4 regions of the Pulveribacter sp. genome follow, and region 4 is predicted to be linked to each of the others. Evidence: predicted binding sites of a transcription regulator. Region 4 holds the regulator's gene; each other region holds the start of a gene.
What was found. The regulator sigma-54, encoded in region 4, starts transcription at its own class of promoters, with help from an activator protein. The targets are predictions, from matches to a motif close to TGGCANGNAANCTGCTTT.
Positions count from the first base shown of each region.

Region 1: the regulator sigma-54 is predicted to act here: its motif matches at 2,340-2,357, upstream of glnA (type I glutamate--ammonia ligase).
Region 2: the regulator sigma-54 is predicted to act here: its motif matches at 2,278-2,295, upstream of RT282_RS15225 (pilin).
Region 3: the regulator sigma-54 is predicted to act here: its motif matches at 1,590-1,607, upstream of RT282_RS14040 (P-II family nitrogen regulator).

Region 1 covers NZ_DAMATK010000002.1:1,028,864-1,032,768, forward strand. The annotation lists gene glnL (nitrogen regulation protein NR(II)) at 1-173, opposite strand, end outside; gene RT282_RS11115 (hypothetical protein) at 274-774, opposite strand; gene glnA (type I glutamate--ammonia ligase) at 874-2,289, opposite strand; gene RT282_RS11125 (molybdopterin-binding protein) at 2,410-3,234, opposite strand; gene RT282_RS11130 (EI24 domain-containing protein) at 3,231-3,905, opposite strand, start outside.
Region 2 covers NZ_DAMATK010000007.1:53,970-57,874, reverse strand. The annotation lists gene sucD (succinate--CoA ligase subunit alpha) at 1-273, shown strand, start outside; gene RT282_RS15235 (Stp1/IreP family PP2C-type Ser/Thr phosphatase) at 519-1,331, shown strand; gene RT282_RS15230 (FHA domain-containing protein) at 1,459-2,097, shown strand; gene RT282_RS15225 (pilin) at 2,357-2,926, shown strand; gene RT282_RS15220 (hypothetical protein) at 3,235-3,905, shown strand, end outside.
Region 3 covers NZ_DAMATK010000005.1:70,262-74,166, forward strand. The annotation lists gene RT282_RS14035 (YifB family Mg chelatase-like AAA ATPase) at 1-1,499, opposite strand, end outside; gene RT282_RS14040 (P-II family nitrogen regulator) at 1,650-1,988, shown strand; gene RT282_RS14045 (ammonium transporter) at 2,021-3,310, shown strand; gene RT282_RS14050 (SMP-30/gluconolactonase/LRE family protein) at 3,378-3,905, shown strand, end outside.
Region 4 covers NZ_DAMATK010000001.1:235,794-239,698, forward strand. The annotation lists gene RT282_RS01095 (IPTL-CTERM sorting domain-containing protein) at 1-63, opposite strand, end outside; gene RT282_RS01100 (thioesterase family protein) at 227-670, opposite strand; gene RT282_RS01105 (RNA polymerase factor sigma-54) at 684-2,243, opposite strand; gene lptB (LPS export ABC transporter ATP-binding protein) at 2,329-3,111, opposite strand; gene lptA (lipopolysaccharide transport periplasmic protein LptA) at 3,111-3,737, opposite strand; gene RT282_RS01120 (thiol:disulfide interchange protein DsbA/DsbL) at 3,848-3,905, opposite strand, start outside.

The DNA.
Region 1 (3,905 bases), on a different contig from region 4:
TCCTGCGCGCGCACGCCGGCCAGGGCCTGGCGCAGCGGCGCGGGGTCGGCCAGCAGCGGGCAGAAGTCGGCCCCGCGCAGCGCGCGGCGCGACAGCCCCAGGGCGTCTTCCAGCGCGGCGTTGACGAAAAGGGTGGTGCCGTCCGGCGCCAGCACGGCGACCAGGGTGCGCACCCAGTCCAGCGGCTGGTAGGGTTCGGCGGCGCGGACCTGCGCCGGGGCGGGGGTGTTTGGCTGCTGCGCGATGGTGCCCTGCCCCTGCCGGCGCTGCCGGCTATTTGTTCAGGCGCGCCAGTTCGCGCTTGATGCCGGCCACGTCGGCTTCGGCGCGTGTCACCGAGGCTTTCAGCTCGGCCGTGCGCTCGATGTAGCCCTGCGGGTTGCGCAGCTCCAGCGCCGTGCGCTGGGGCGAGCCGTCGTTGTATTCGGTGCGCAGTTCGGCCAGCCGCGCCTCGGCCTTGCGCAGTTCGGACTCCAGGATGGCGCGGGCGTCCGAGTCGCGAGCGCGCTGGTCGGCGGCGTTGACGCGCGGCGCATTGGCCGGCGACGCCGCGGCCGCGCCGCCCGAGGGCGCTGCGGCGGGCGCGGCGGCCGAGGCCGGGCGCGACCCCTGCAGCACGGTGACGTTGCCGCCCTCCACCAGGCGGCAGCCGCGCTCCTTGGCCTGGCTGGCGTTGTTGGTGTATTCGTTGCCGCAGCGGTAGATGCGGTCCTGGGCCCAGGCGGGCGTCAGCGCCGCACAGGCCAGGGTCATCAGGATCAGGGTGTGCTTCATGGAAAGAGTGGTCCTCGCTGGGCCCGTGCCACCAAATGGAGGGCACGGGCACGTTGCGGGCGAGTATCCCCTAATCACATTCCGCCGCAAAAAACCGCCTTATAGCGAGTAGTACATGTCGTACTCGACCGGATGGGGCGCCATGCGGAAGCGCTGCACCTCGGCCATCTTGAGTTCGATGTAGGCGTCCAGCATGCCATCGGAGAACACGCCGCCCTTGGTCAGGAAGGCGCGGCCCTTGTCCAGCGCTTCCAGCGCCTGGTCCAGGCTGTGGCAGACGGTGGGCACCAGCTTGTCCTCTTCGGGCGGCAGGTGGTACAGGTCCTTGGTGGCGGCCTCACCCGGGTGGATCTTGTTTTCCACGCCGTCCAAGCCGGCCATCATCAGCGCCGCAAAGCCCAGGTAGGGGTTCATCAGCGGATCGGGGAAGCGCGCCTCGATGCGCCGGCCCTTGGGGTTGGCCACGTAGGGGATGCGGATGGAGGCCGAGCGGTTGCGCGAGCTGTAGGCCAGCTTGACCGGCGCCTCGAAGCCGGGCACTAGTCGCTTGTAGCTGTTGGTGCCGGGGTTGGTGATGGCGTTGAGCGCGCGAGCGTGCTTGATGATGCCCCCGATGTAGTACAGCGCAAAGTCCGACAGGCCGGCGTAGCCGTCGCCGGCGAACAGGTTCTTGCCATCCTTCCAGATGGACTGGTGCACGTGCATGCCCGAGCCGTTGTCGCCGGCGTAGGGCTTGGGCATGAAGGTGGCCGTCTTGCCGTAGGCGTTGGCCACGTTCCAGATGACGTACTTCATGGTCTGCGTCCAGTCGGCACGCTGCACCAGGGTGGAAAACCGGGTGCCGATCTCGTTTTGGCCGGCGCCGGCCACCTCGTGGTGGAACACCTCGACGGGGATGCCCATCTGCTCCAGGATCAGCACCATCTCGGCGCGCATGTCGTGCGTGCTGTCCACGGGGGGCACGGGGAAGTAGCCGCCCTTGGTCGTCGGACGGTGGCCGCGGTTGCCGCCTTCAAGCTTGGTGCCGGTGTTCCACGGCGCCTCGTATTCTTCGATCTCGAAGAAGGTGCGGCCGGGCTCGTTGCTCCAGCGCACGCCGTCGAACACGAAGAACTCAGGCTCCGGACCGAAATAGGCTGTGTCGCCCAGGCCGGAGGCCTTCAGGTAAGCCTCGGCACGCTTGGCGATGGAGCGCGGATCGCGGTCATAGGCCTTGCCGTCGCCGGGCTCGACCACGTCGCACTGCAGGATCAGTGTCGTTTCCTCAAAGAACGGGTCGATGTTGGCCGTGTTCGCATCGGGCATGAGTTGCATGTCCGAGGCCTCGATGCCCTTCCAGCCGGCCATGGACGAGCCGTCGAAGGCGTGGCCATGGTTGAATTTGTCTTCGTCGAAATGGGATACGGGCACGGTGACGTGCTGCTCCTTGCCACGGGTGTCGGTGAAGCGGAAGTCCACGAACTTGACTTCGTTCTCCTCCACCATGTTCATCACGTCAGCAACGGTCTTTGCCATCAGGGTTCTCCAGGGTTGAACGGCTCATCCAGGGGGATGTCGAAACGGTATTTGCATTTTGCGTGCCAGGGGCGACAACCTGCCATTGTGCCGCTGGCCTGCGCCAAACCGGGGTGCGGATCAGCGCCGGCGCACCAGTTCAGGGCCCAGGGCTGCACCAAATTGGTGCAAAGCCGCCTGTAGCGCCTGCCAGGCCGCGGGCACCAGGGCGGCGTCGCCCTTCACGCCCAGCTCGATGTGGCGACCGTGCACGGGATGGTCCACGCTGGGCAGACTGAACACCTTGATGCCGGGGTGGGCGGCCTCGATGCGCTCCATCAGCGGCGTCAGAGCCGACTCCATCGCGCCGTAGAGCACCACGGAGTGCTCGGTCTGCGGTGCCCGGCCGAACCACTGGGCATAACTGCCGTCCAGCACCCACTCCAGCATCGGCCAGGCCATGACGGGAAAGCCCGGCACGAAGTGCACCGCGCCGCCGCCGGGCCCGTCGCACGAGAAGCCCGGGATCTTGTTGTAGGGGTTGGGGATGAGGCGCGCGCCCGCCGGCAGCACGCCCATCTGCAGGCGCTGCAGGTTGTCGGGGCGTTCGGGCTCGAAGGGCTGACCCTGCTCGCGCGCCATGTCCTGCATGCGCTCGCGGATCAGCGCCTGCGCGCCGGCATGAGGTTGCAGCGCCACACCCAGCGCCGCGGCGGCGCACTGGCGGGTGTGGTCGTCCGGCGTGGCGCCAATGCCGCCGCAGCAAAACACCACGTCTGCCGACGCGAAGGCCTGGGCCAGCAGGGCCGTCAGGCGCGGCGGGTCGTCGCCCACGCACGTGGCCCAGGCCAGGCCCAGGCCGCGCGCGGCCAGCAGTTCGATGACCTTGGGCAAGTGCTTGTCGGCGCGTTTGCCCGAGAGGATTTCGTCGCCGACGATGATCAGGCCGAAGGCTGGAGGTGTCATGGGGTTGAGGGTTCGGAAGCTGCCTCTTCGCTGCGCAGCCGCTGCAGCGCGGCTAGGCAGTAGTGGGTGAACCACAGCGAGGAAAAGGCGAAAACCAGGGTGTAGATCCAGATGGCCACCGGCACCAGAATGAGGAAGGCCGCGGCGAAGACCACGCCCGAGATCCACACCACCCCGGGCGCCGCGCCCAGAAAGCCGCAGACCACGCCAATCGCCAGCAGCTGCCAGCGGTGGCGGCGCAGCAGGAGCTGGCGCTCCGGCCGGCTGGCGTGCTCGGCCAGGGCGTCGAAGGCCATGATGCGGTAGTTCAGCCAGCCCCAGATGAGCGGCGGGAGCACCAGCACCAGGGGCGGTATCAGCCACAACGGTATGGACGCGATCAGCGCCGCCAGTGCGGCAATGGTGCTGCCGGTGGCCCACACCAGGCTGCCCAGCAACGAGGCGCCATGCCTGCGCTGCAGCTGGGGAAAGCGCCGCTCGGCCACTAGGCGCACCAATGCCGGCGTCATGAGGGCAGCCACGGCCAGCACGCAGACGATGACGATGACCGGCGTGGCGCCCATCACCACCAGCAGCGGCGCCAGCGCCACGGGCAGGTCGCCCACCCCCACGTGGCCGAGCCAGCCCCACAGGGAGGCGAGCCAATGCGTGCTCTCCAGCACCGATTGCAC
Region 2 (3,905 bases), on a different contig from region 4:
CCCGACACCGACGCCGTGATCATGATCGGCGAGATCGGCGGCCCGGACGAGGCCGAAGCAGCCCGCTGGTGCAAGGACCACATGAAGAAGCCCATCGTCGGCTTCATCGCCGGCGTCACCGCCCCTCCCGGCAAGCGCATGGGCCACGCCGGCGCGCTGATCTCCGGCGGCGCCGACACGGCCGACGCCAAACTGGCCATCATGGAAGAGTGCGGCTTCAAGGTCACGCGCAACCCGTCGGAGATGGGCCGCATCCTCAAGGGTCTGCTGTAAACCAGGGCCCTCACGTGGCTTGGCGTGACGCTCCCCCAATATGCATCGCGCCATGTCAGAACAAAAAAGCCAGCGGCCCCGCTGGCTTTTTTTCTGCCTGCTGAACGCCCGGATACTGCAGACACAAATGCACGCACCGCGTGACAAAAATGACGCATCTTCATGGCGAGCAGTGTGTAGCCATGAAGTAACATAACGCAACAAATCCAAGACGCCGAGTCTTCCTCCGCGCTTCCTTCCTGACCATGCCGAGCTACGAGTTCTACGCACTGACCGACACCGGTCGCGTACGCACCAACAACGAGGACGCGGTGGCCATCCACGAGGCTGCCGGCCTGGTGCTTCTGGCCGACGGCATGGGCGGTTACAACGCCGGCGAAGTGGCCGCCGCCATGGCCATCGATCAGGTGGGCGCCGAGCTGGCCCGCTGGCTGGAGGCCCCTGAAGCCCAGGGCGCCAGCTCCGCCGAGGTGTGCGAGCGGCTGGATTCCTGCGTGGAGCAGGCCAACCACGCCATCCTGGGCGCCTCCCTGTCCAACCCGCAATACGAAGGCATGGGCACCACGTTGGTGGCAGGCATCTTCAGAGGCAGCCAGCTGGTGCTGGGCCACATCGGCGATTCGCGCTGCTACCGGCTGCGCGCAGGCAATCTGGAGCAGCTGACGCGCGATCATTCTTGGCTGCAGGAGCAGATCGACGCCGGCCTGCTCACCCCCGAGCAGGCCGCACGCACCGGCATGCGCAACCTGGTCACCCGCGCCCTGGGCGTGGAGCCCGTGGCGCCGCTGGAAGTGAATGAATTTGCCGTGGAGCCGGGCGACCTGTACCTGCTGTGCTCCGACGGCCTGACCGATCTGATACCCGACGACGAGTTGGCCCACCTGGCCCGTCAACCCCTGCCCCTGGCCGAGAAGGCGCGCCGCATGGTCGCCCTGGCCAACGCCCTGGGCGGGCGCGACAACATCAGCGTGGTGCTGGCCCAGGCCAGCGGCCCGGGGCCGGCCGCCGACATGCGGCGCGGCGGCATCGTCGCCCGCCTGTTACGCGGCCATCCGTAACTTTAGCGAACTTTTATACACAAATTGCGCCCGGAAATTGCTTAGACCCACGGTCGGTCCAGAGCAACGAACTAAACGCCTTTTCAAGCCTACGCGCCCGCCCGCCGCACTCCAAGGAACAACAAGCATGCCCCGAATGGTCGTAACGATTGACGGAGTCGTCATCAAGGAAGTCCCTCTCACCAAGGAACGCACCAGCATAGGCCGCCGCCCCTACAACGACATCGTCATAGACCACCTGGCCGTCAGCGGCGAGCACGCGGTGATCCTGTTGTCCGCCGGCGGCAGCGCCGACGTGGAGGACATGGGCAGCACCAACGGCACTTTCGTCAACGGCCAAGCCATCAAGCGTCACGCCCTGCGCAGCGGTGACACGGTGGAGGTGGGCAAGTACAAGCTGCGCTACCTGGCCGACGAGGCCGCGCCGGACTACGAAAAGACCGTCTTCCTGAAGCCCGGCATGCTGCCGCCCGCCGCGCCGGCCCCCGCTCCTATCGCTGTCCCCTTGAGCGCCTCGGTGCGCGTCATCTCTGGCCCCGCTGCGGGGCGCGAGGTGGCGCTGACCAAAGTGGTCACCACCATTGGCAAGCCCGGGGTGGCGGTAGCGTCTATCACCAAGCGCCACCACGGCTATGTGCTGGCGCATGTGGAGGGTGGGGACATGCCGCTACTGAACGGGGCGGGAGTCAGTGGCGAGCCGGTGCCATTGAAGACGGGGGACCGGATTGCGCTGGCGGGGACGGAGATGGAGTTCGTGCTGGGGTGAGGCGCGGGCAGACGAGTCGGCTAGCGCTTCTGTATTGATAGCTGGCAGCGATTAATGGGCAAGGGTTGAAGCCGCTTTTTACTGAAACTCCAGCGTCGCCGGACAGAAGCTCTACGACACTCTGCAAGCACCCGGGCGACAACATTTTCTAACAAACTCCTGCGGCCTTCCCGCCGGCCATGGCATGGAAGCTGCTTGAAACAGTGCAACCCACGGGGCTTCTTCGTGGGGAATCTCAATACCCATCCGAGGAGGATTTATGAAGCGTACCCTGCAACAAGGTTTTACCCTGATCGAACTGATGATCGTGGTGGCGATTATCGGTATTTTGGCTGCTGTGGCTCTGCCGGCTTATCAAGACTACACTATCCGCGCTCGCATTTCTGAAGGCCTGAGCTTGGCCACTGCCGCAAAGACGGCAGTAGCCGAATCCTTTGCAAACGTGGCGACGGGCAAAATTATTGCTTATGGCGGCAACGGCGCGCAAACTCCGCCCGGCGCTAATGAAGCCACTTATGGTTATGAATACACTTCGGGCACCAACGTTTCTGATATTAAAATCGCCGCAATCGCTAACGTGACAGCCCCTGCCGCAGGTGAAGGCATGGTTACTGTAGTTTACACTGCAACCGGTGCTCCTGGTGCTGCTTTGATTAAGGCTGTGGCTGGCGGAAATGAAATTTACATGACACCCGGTTCCGGAACGGTAAATAACACTGCGACCCCTTCCGGTCTTTTGATCCAGGGTGCCCCTGTGGTATGGGGTTGCGGCGTCAAGGATAGCAAGGTATTCAAGTATGTTCCTGCAAACTGCCGATTTGTGAAGTAAAATACAAAATCCAAATGAGGGCGCTTCGGCGCCCTTATTGCTTTATTGCCTTATAAAATAAAGGGTGCCCACTTAGCTGACGAATCCACCACCCTCTAAAGTCCGCACCATGACCTGTTTAAGCCCTACCCTCATCAGCCTTCAGCAAGATCCTCTAATATGACTAACCCCGCAGTCAGCGCGTCGATAAATTCTGTGCGGACAAGACCAAGAGGCTCTTAACGCCCCAGACAACTACAGACAGACCCTAATTAAGTCAACCATCTACTTATAACGGGAATGCGACGCCCCCTTTTTATATCCTGCGAATGATGCGCTTTCTCCCCGAGCGGCTTTCCTTCGCCAGCCGACATACAGCCATTCATCTGCTGATTTCTGTTGCGGTCGCTTTGCTGTCGACTGCCGTAGTCTTCAGTATGTGGTATCCACCGCCTTATTGGGCGCTGTTGCAGGTGGGCCATATCTACCTGCTCATCCTGGGGGTAGATGTGGTGTGTGGCCCGTTGCTGACCGTCGTGCTCGCCAACCCTGATAAATCGGAGAGGGAGCGTCTGCTGGACTTTTCGCTCGTGGGTACCATCCAGGTATTGGCCTTGGTTTATGGCATGCACAGCGTCTGGATTGCCCGTCCGGTGGTTCTGGCTTTCGAGGTGGACCGGCTGGTCGTGGTGACCGCCAACGAGGTCCAAAGAGACGCCCTGCCCGACGCGCCAATAGGAATGCAGCGACTGCCGTGGTACGGCGTGATGGCAGTTGCCACACGCAAACCCGCCAACAGCGAAGAATTGATGCGCAGCGTGGAGTTGGGTCTTGCCGGTATTTCTCTTGCCATGCAGCCCAACTGGTGGATGCCTTGGGTCAAAGGGCACGAAGGCATGAAACAAAGGGCCAAGCCACTTGCCGAGTTGATCCATCGACGCCCTGAAGATGTTTCCATCCTAAGCGCTGCTGCGCATGACACCGGTTATCCCATCGACTC
Region 3 (3,905 bases), on a different contig from region 4:
GCCACATGGGCGACGCCCACGGCCTCGCTGCCGGCCAGGTCGGCGATGGTGCGCGCCACCTTCAGCGCCCGGTGGGTGCCGCGCGCCGACCAGCCCAGGCGCGCGGCGGCGGTCTGCAGGAAGGCCCGGGCGGCGTCGTCCAGGTGAGCCCGCTGGTCGATCTCCTGGCCGGCCAGCGCCTGGTTGGCCTTGCCCTGGCGAGCCAGCGCACGCGCATGGGCGGCGGTCACGCGCGTGCGCACGGGGGCGCTGGCCTCGCCCGGCGGGGCGGCCAGCAGCTCTTCGGGTGCCAGCGCGGGCACTTCCACGTGCAGGTCGATGCGGTCCAGCAGCGGCCCGCTCAGGCGCGCCTGGTAGCGCGCCACCTGCTCGGGGCTGCAGCGGCAGGCGCGCTGGCGCGAGCCGGCGAAGCCGCAGGGGCAGGGGTTCATGGCCGCCACCAGCTGAAAGCGCGCCGGGAAGTCCGCACGCTGCGCCGCACGGGCGATGGTGATGCGCCCGCTCTCCAGCGGCTCGCGCAGCGCCTCCAGCGCGCTGCGGGCGAATTCGGGGAACTCGTCCAAAAACAAAACCCCCTCGTGCGCCAGCGAGATCTCGCCCGGGCGCGGCGGCGAGCCCCCGCCCACCAGCGCCACGGCGCTGGCGCTGTGGTGCGGGGCGGCGGTGGGGCGCTGCATCCAGCGCCCGGGCTCGAAGCGCCCGGCCAGGCTGGCCACGGCCGCGCTCTCCAGCGCCTGGCCGACGCTCATCGGTGGCAGCAGGCCGGCAAAGCGCTGCGCCAGCATGGACTTGCCCGAGCCCGGCGGGCCGACCAGCAGCAGGCCATGGCCGCCGGCCGCGGCGATCTCCAGCGCGCGGCGCGCACCGGCCTGGCCCTTCACGTCGGCCAGGTCCGGGCCGTGCGCGGCGGCCGGGGCGGCCTGCGGGCGCAGCGCCTGCCAGCCGTCGTTGTCGTCGTCCTCCTCCTTCTGCACCGGCTCGGGCAGGAAGCGCCGCACCACGTCCAGCAGGTGCCGCGCGCGGTGGATGCGCGCCCCCGGCACCAGGGCAGCTTCCTCGGCGCTGCCCGGTGGCAGCACCATGGGCACGGCTGCGCCGCCCTCGGCGGCCAGGGCCAGCGCCGTGGCCAGCGCGCCGCGCACCGGGCGTAGCTGGCCCGACAGTGACAGCTCGCCGGCGAACTCCCAGCCGGCCAGCCGCGCGGCGTCGATCTGGCCGCTGGCCGCCAGCAGGCCCAGGGCGATGGGCAGGTCGAAGCGGCCCGAGTCCTTGGGCAGGTCGGCCGGCGCCAGGTTGACGGTGATGCGCTTGTTGTGCGGGAACTCCAGGCCGGCGTTGGTGAGGGCCGAGCGCACGCGCTCGCGCGCCTCCTTCACCTCGACCTCGGCCAGCCCCACCAGCGTGAAGCTGGGCAGCCCGGGGGCCAGGTGCACCTCGACGGTGACGGCGGGCGCCGCCAGGCCCAGCAGGGCGCGGCTTTGCACCAGGGCAAGGCTCATCGCGTGTTTCTCCCTCGTTTGGTGCGCCGCGTGCACGCATGTGGTGCAGCGGGCCATTGATCTGCCCGCAATGTACCCCTGCGCGGGGCGTGGCACGGTCCCTGCAATGCAGGGGATGTATCCACATCATCCTTGCGAAGGAGCGCCCCCATGAAACTGGTCACCGCCATCATCAAACCCTTCAAGCTCGACGAGGTGCGCGAAGCCTTGTCCGAGCTGGGCGTGCAGGGCCTCACCGTGACCGAGGTGAAGGGCTTCGGCCGCCAGAAGGGCCACACCGAGCTGTATCGCGGCGCCGAGTACGTGGTGGATTTCTTGCCCAAGGTGAAGGTCGAGGCCGCCATGGCCGACGCCCTCGTGGAGCGCGCCGTCGAGGCCATCGAGCGCGCCGCACGCACCGGCAAGATCGGCGACGGCAAGGTCTTCGTCACCACGCTGGACGAGGTGGTGCGCATCCGCACCGGCGAATCCGGTGAACAGGCCCTGTGAGCGGGAGGAACACCATGATGATGAAAAAGCACATGTTTCGTGCCCCTTGCGTCCTGGCGCTGCTGGCGGTCAGCGTCCCCGTGCTGGCCCAGGCGCCCGCCGCCCCGCGCATCGACGCGGGCGACACCGCCTGGATGCTGACCTCCACGCTGCTGGTCATCCTGATGACCCTGCCGGGCCTGGCGCTGTTCTACGGTGGCCTGGGCCGCGCCAAGAACATGCTGTCGGTGCTGATGCAGGTGTTCGTGATCTTCGCCCTGGTCTCGCTGCTGTGGGCGCTGTACGGCTACAGCCTGGCGTTCTCAGGCGAGGGCCGTTTCGTCGGCGATTTCGCCAAGGTATTCCTGCGGGGCGTGAGCATGGAGACCTTCGGCGCCCTCCCGACCATTCCCGAGTACGTGTTCCTGTCGTTCCAGGGGACGTTCGCGGCCATCACGGTGGCGCTGGTCGTGGGCTCGTTTGCCGAGCGCATGCGCTTCGCCGCCGTGCTGGTCTTCGCGCTGCTGTGGTTCACCTTCAGCTACGTGCCCATGGCGCACATCGTCTGGGGCGGCGGCCTGCTGGGCGCCGACGGCGCGCTGGACTTCGCCGGAGGCACCGTGGTGCACATCAACGCCGGCATTGCCGGGCTGGTGGGTGCCTACATGGTGGGCAAGCGCATCGGCTACGGCCGCGAGGCGTTCACGCCGCACTCCCTCACGCTGACCATGGTGGGCGCGTCGCTGCTGTGGGTGGGCTGGTTCGGCTTCAACGCTGGCTCGGCCGGTGCTGCCAACGCCGCGGCGGGCCTGGCTTTTGTGAACACGGTGCTGGCCACCTCGGCCGCCACGCTGTCGTGGATTGCGGGGGAGGCGCTGCACAAGGGCAAGGCATCCATGCTGGGCGCGGCCTCGGGCGCGGTGGCGGGCCTGGTGGCCGTCACGCCGGCGGCGGGCTTCGTGGGGCCCATGGGTTCCATCGCCATCGGCCTGATCGCCGGCCTGGTGTGCCTGTGGGGCGTGGGCGGCCTGAAGCGCATGCTGGGCGCCGACGACGCGTTCGACGTGTTCGGCGTGCACGGCGTGGGCGGCATCGTCGGCGCCCTGCTGACTGGCGTGTTTGCCGCGCCCGGCCTGGGCGGCACGCAGGGCGCGGACTTCGCCATGGGGGCGCAGCTGTGGATCCAGGCCAAGAGCGTGCTGTTCACCGTCGTCTGGTCGGGCGTGGTGTCGCTCGTCGCCTACAAGGTGGCTGACCTGCTCGTGGGCCTGCGCGTGTCCGAGGAGGCCGAGCGCGAGGGCCTGGACCTGAGCAGCCACGGCGAGCGCGCCTACCACCGCTGAGCGCAGGCCCGGCGCGCTCTGGCTGACGGGTTTGGGCGCGGCCGGGCCGATGCCAGACAATGGTCCGATGACCGCTCACTGGACCTCCCTGGCTCCGTCCGCGCCCGCGCAGCTGGGCGAATCCCCCTTCTGGCACCCGCAGGAGCAGCGCCTGTACTGGGTGGACATCGCCGGCCGCGGCCTGCTGCGTGCGGCCCTGGACGGCGGCGCGCCCGAGCGCTGGGCCATGCCGTCCGAGCCCGGCTGCATTGCCCCCGCGCGGCGCGCCGGCCAGCCGGCCGGCCTGGTGGTGGCGCTGCGCGATCGCATCTGCCATGCGCCCGAGTGGGGCGGGTCGCTGACCGAGCTGGCGCGCCTGCCCATCGATCCGGCCACCCAGCGCGCCAACGACGGCAAGTGCGACGCGCTGGGGCGGCTGTGGGTTGGCACCATCCACGAACCGGCCAGCGGCCCGCGCCAGCCGGTGTCGGCGCTGTACTGCATCGACCTGCGCGCCGGCGCCGCACCGCGGCGCATCTGGGGCGGCGTGACGACCTGCAACGGCCTGGCCTGGTCGCCGGACGGGCGCATGCTGTACTTCGCCGATACGCCCACC
Region 4 (3,905 bases):
AAGTGTCAGGGCGCCGGCGCACAGCAGGGCGACGGCCCAGTGGCCTCGGATGGGTGGGTGCATGGGTTGGTTACTATGGTTTGTGTAGCTGCCAACGCATGCCAGGAAAGGGCTAGAGCCCAAAAACCACTAAAACCAAGCCCACGCGGCCGGACTATCTTAACGGAATGTGACTTTTCGCAACATTCCTTCAATTAGGTAATTTGCGGCCCGGCCGCCTACGCCTTCAGGGTGCCGGCGCGCTGCGCTGCTGCAGCAGCAGGCGGATGGATTCCGGTATGGGCGCCGGCCTGCGCGCGGCGCGGTCAATGAAGACGATACCAATCTTGCCCCGGGCAATCTCGCGACCCTGGGTGGTTTCGGTCATTCGGAACACCAGGTCGAAGCCATAGCGGTTGAAGTCCTGCGGCACCATCTCCACGCGCAGCGTCTCGCCGTGGAAGGCCTCGGACTTGTACTGCGCCACGATGTCGCCGACCACGGTGGACAGGCCGGCCACGTCGGCCTCCGGGTAGCCCAGCGACTGGAAGAAGCGCACGCGCGCCTCCGACACCAGGCTGAGCAGCTGGGCGTTGTCCAGGTGCCCGCCCTGATTGACGTGGCTGATGTAGACCTGCAGCTCGGTGGCGAAGCCGAAGTGCGCGGGAAGCTCGAAGACGATGCGGGCCATGGGGAGGTGGTTGCTAGAGTGCCTTGCGCAGGTTGGTGGGGGCGATCTTCATCGCCTCGCGGTACTTGGCCACGGTGCGGCGTGCGCATTCGATGCCCTGCTCCTTGAGCATCTCGGCGATCTTGCTGTCCGACAGGGGCTTGGCCGGGTTCTCGGCGGCGATGAACTGCTTGATCAGCGCCCGCACGGCGGTGCTGGAGGCGTTGCCGCCGGTCTCCGTGCCCAGGCCGGAACCGAAGAAGTACTTCAGCTCGTAGGTGCCCTGGGGCGTGGCCATGTACTTGGCGGTGGTCACGCGCGAAATGGTGGATTCGTGCAGGCCCAGCTCTTCGGCGATGTCGCGCAGCACCAGCGGGCGCATGGCCAGCTCGCCGTGCACGAAGAAGCTCTTTTGCCGCTGCACGATGGCCTCGGACACGCGCAGGATGGTGTCGAAGCGCTGCTGCACGTTCTTGATGAACCAGCGCGCCTCCTGCAGCCGCGCCTGCAGCTGCGGGTGGCCCTGGCTGCCGCGGTGGGCGCGCAGCGCGCCGGCGTATTGCTCGTGCACCTGCAGGCGCGGCATGACCGCCGGGTTGAGCTGCACGCTAAAGCGCTGCTGCGTGCCGCTGCCGATGCGCCGCACGATCACGTCGGGCACCATGGCGAACTGCTGCACGTCGGCAAAGCGCCGGCCCGGGCGCGGCTCCAGCCGGCCGATGAGGGCGATGGCGGCGCGCGTCAGCGCCTCGCTGGCGCCACAGGCCTGCGACAGGCGGCGCACGTCGCGCCGGGCCAGCCAGTCCAGCGGCTGTCGGCAAATGGCCAGCGCAGCCTGCACGGTGGGTGCATCGGCCGGGCCGGCCTGCTGCAGCTGGGCCTGCAGCTGCAGCGTCAGGCATTCGGCCAGGTCGCGCGCGCCCACGCCGGTGGGCTCCAGGCTTTGCAGCAGGCCCAGGGCCAGAGTCAGCTGGTGCAGCAGCTCCTCGTACCGTTCGTGCTCCCAGTGCTCGCCCAGCAGGCTGTCGGCCAGGGCGGGCAGGGGTTCTTCCAGGTAGCCGTCGTCGTTCAGCGAGCCGATGAGCAGCGCCAGCGCCGCCGCTTCCTCCGGCGACAGGCGCAGCAGCAGCGCCTGGCGGCTCAGGTGCTCGACCAGGGTCTCGTGGCTGCGCGCCAGGTCGATGGCGTCGCCCTCGGTGTCGCTGCCGCTGCTGCCGGCGCGTGCGGGGCTGTCGCCGCTGCTGCCCCAGTCGCTGTCGGGGCCGTTGGCTTCGCCCTCCCAGTCCAGGCGCTCTGGAGCGTCGGGCAGGCCGGCGGGCTCGGGGGCGTCCAGGCCGGGGTCGGCGGCGCCTTCCGGCGCTTCGGCATCATGTTGGCCTGTAGTGCGCGCCAGTTCTGCGCTGGCAGCTACTGAATCGATAGTGTCCGGCGCGCCATCCTCGGCCTCTTCCAGGAAGGGGTTGTCGGCCAGCATCTGGCCCACCTCCTGGGCCAGCTCCAGAGTGGACAGCTGCAGCAGGCGGATGGATTGCTGCAGCTGCGGGGTGAGCGCCAGCTGCTGCGAGACGCGCAGGGCCAGCGTGGGGCGGTTCATCGGGCGGCGCCGCCGTGCGCCGCCGCCGTCATGGGCGGCGCCGGCATCGGCGGTGCGCGGCGGCAGGCCATGGCAGCTTGCGCCCTCACATGCGGAAGTGCTCGCCCAGGTACACCCGGCGCACTTCGGCGTTGTCCACGATCTCGGAGGGCGTGCCCTGGGCCAGCACGCTGCCATCGCTGATGATGAAGGCGTGGTCGCAGATGCCCAGCGTCTCGCGCACGTTGTGATCGGTGATGAGCACTCCGATGCCGCGCGCCTTCAGAAAACCGATGATGCGCTGGATCTCGATCACGGCGATGGGGTCGATGCCGGCGAACGGCTCGTCCAGCAGGATGAAGCGCGGCTGCGTGGCCAGGGCCCGGGCGATCTCCACGCGCCGGCGCTCGCCGCCGGACAGCGCCAGCGCTGGCGACTCGCGCAGATGCTCCACGCGCAGCTCCTGCAGCAGGCCCGTCAGGCGCTGCTCGATCTCGGCGCGCGGCAGCGCGCGGCCGTCCTCGCCGCGCTGCAGCTCCAGCACGGCGCGCACGTTGTCCTGCACGCTGAGCTTGCGGAAGATGGATGCCTCCTGCGGCAGGTAGGACAGACCCAGCCGCGAGCGGCGGTGAATGGGCATGCTGGTCACGTCGTGCTCGTCGATGCCGATGGCGCCGCCGTCGCAACGCACCAGGCCCACGATCATGTAGAACGAAGTGGTCTTGCCCGCGCCGTTGGGCCCAAGCAGGCCCACGACCTCGCCCTTTTGCACCGACAGCGACACGTCCTTGACGACCTGGCGCCCGCCGTAGGACTTTTGCAGGTGGCGCGCCTGCAGCCGGCTGGGGGCGGTCTCGGCCGGCGCGGCGCCCGTCGTGCCTGGCGCCATCACTGCTTGCCGCCGCCCAGCTCGCTGCTGGGGCGCAGTGCCGGGGCGGGAGCGGGGGCCGGCGTGGCGGCGGAGGGTGCCGTCTCGCGCGGCGCGATCACGGCGCGCACGCGGCCGCCGGCGCTGGTGTTCGCCGTGGGGGCGCCGCCCTCGACGGTGAACACGTCCGTGACGTTGCTGTAGACGATGCGTGCGCCGGTCAGCTCATCGCTGAGCGTGGCGCCCCGGTAGCGGCGCAGCTCGCCGCGGCGGATGAGACGCACCACGTCGGCGCGGCCGTCGTACTCGATGCGCTCGGCCTCGCCCTCGACGAACTCGTCGGGGGCGCCGGGCGCGGTATCGCGCTTTTGCCGGAAGAAAGCGCGCTTGCCAGCCTCGGCGGTGACGATGCCGCTTTGGTAGCCGTCCGGGTCCTGGTGCACCTCCAGGCGTGCGCCGCGCAGCACGATGGAGCCCTTGGTCATGACGACGTGGCCGGTGAACACCGTGGTCTGCTGCAGCTCGTCATGGCGCAGCGCATCGGCCTCGATGTTCATGGGCTTGTTGCGGTCGGCCTTTTCCGCCCGCGCGGCCGGCGCCAGCGCCAGCGCGGCGCACAGGGATAGGGAGAGCAGTCGATGGTTCATGGGGGGCACGAATCTTGCGTTCATTGTAGCCACCGTGATTTGCCTGGGCGGCCAAGAAAAAAGGCGCGCCCGTGGCGCGCCTTCGATGGCCGGGGGAAGCGGCCGGCGGATCAGCTCTTGGGCGCCTGGGCGGCCAAGTGCTCCACCACGCGCAGCACGCTTTCCATG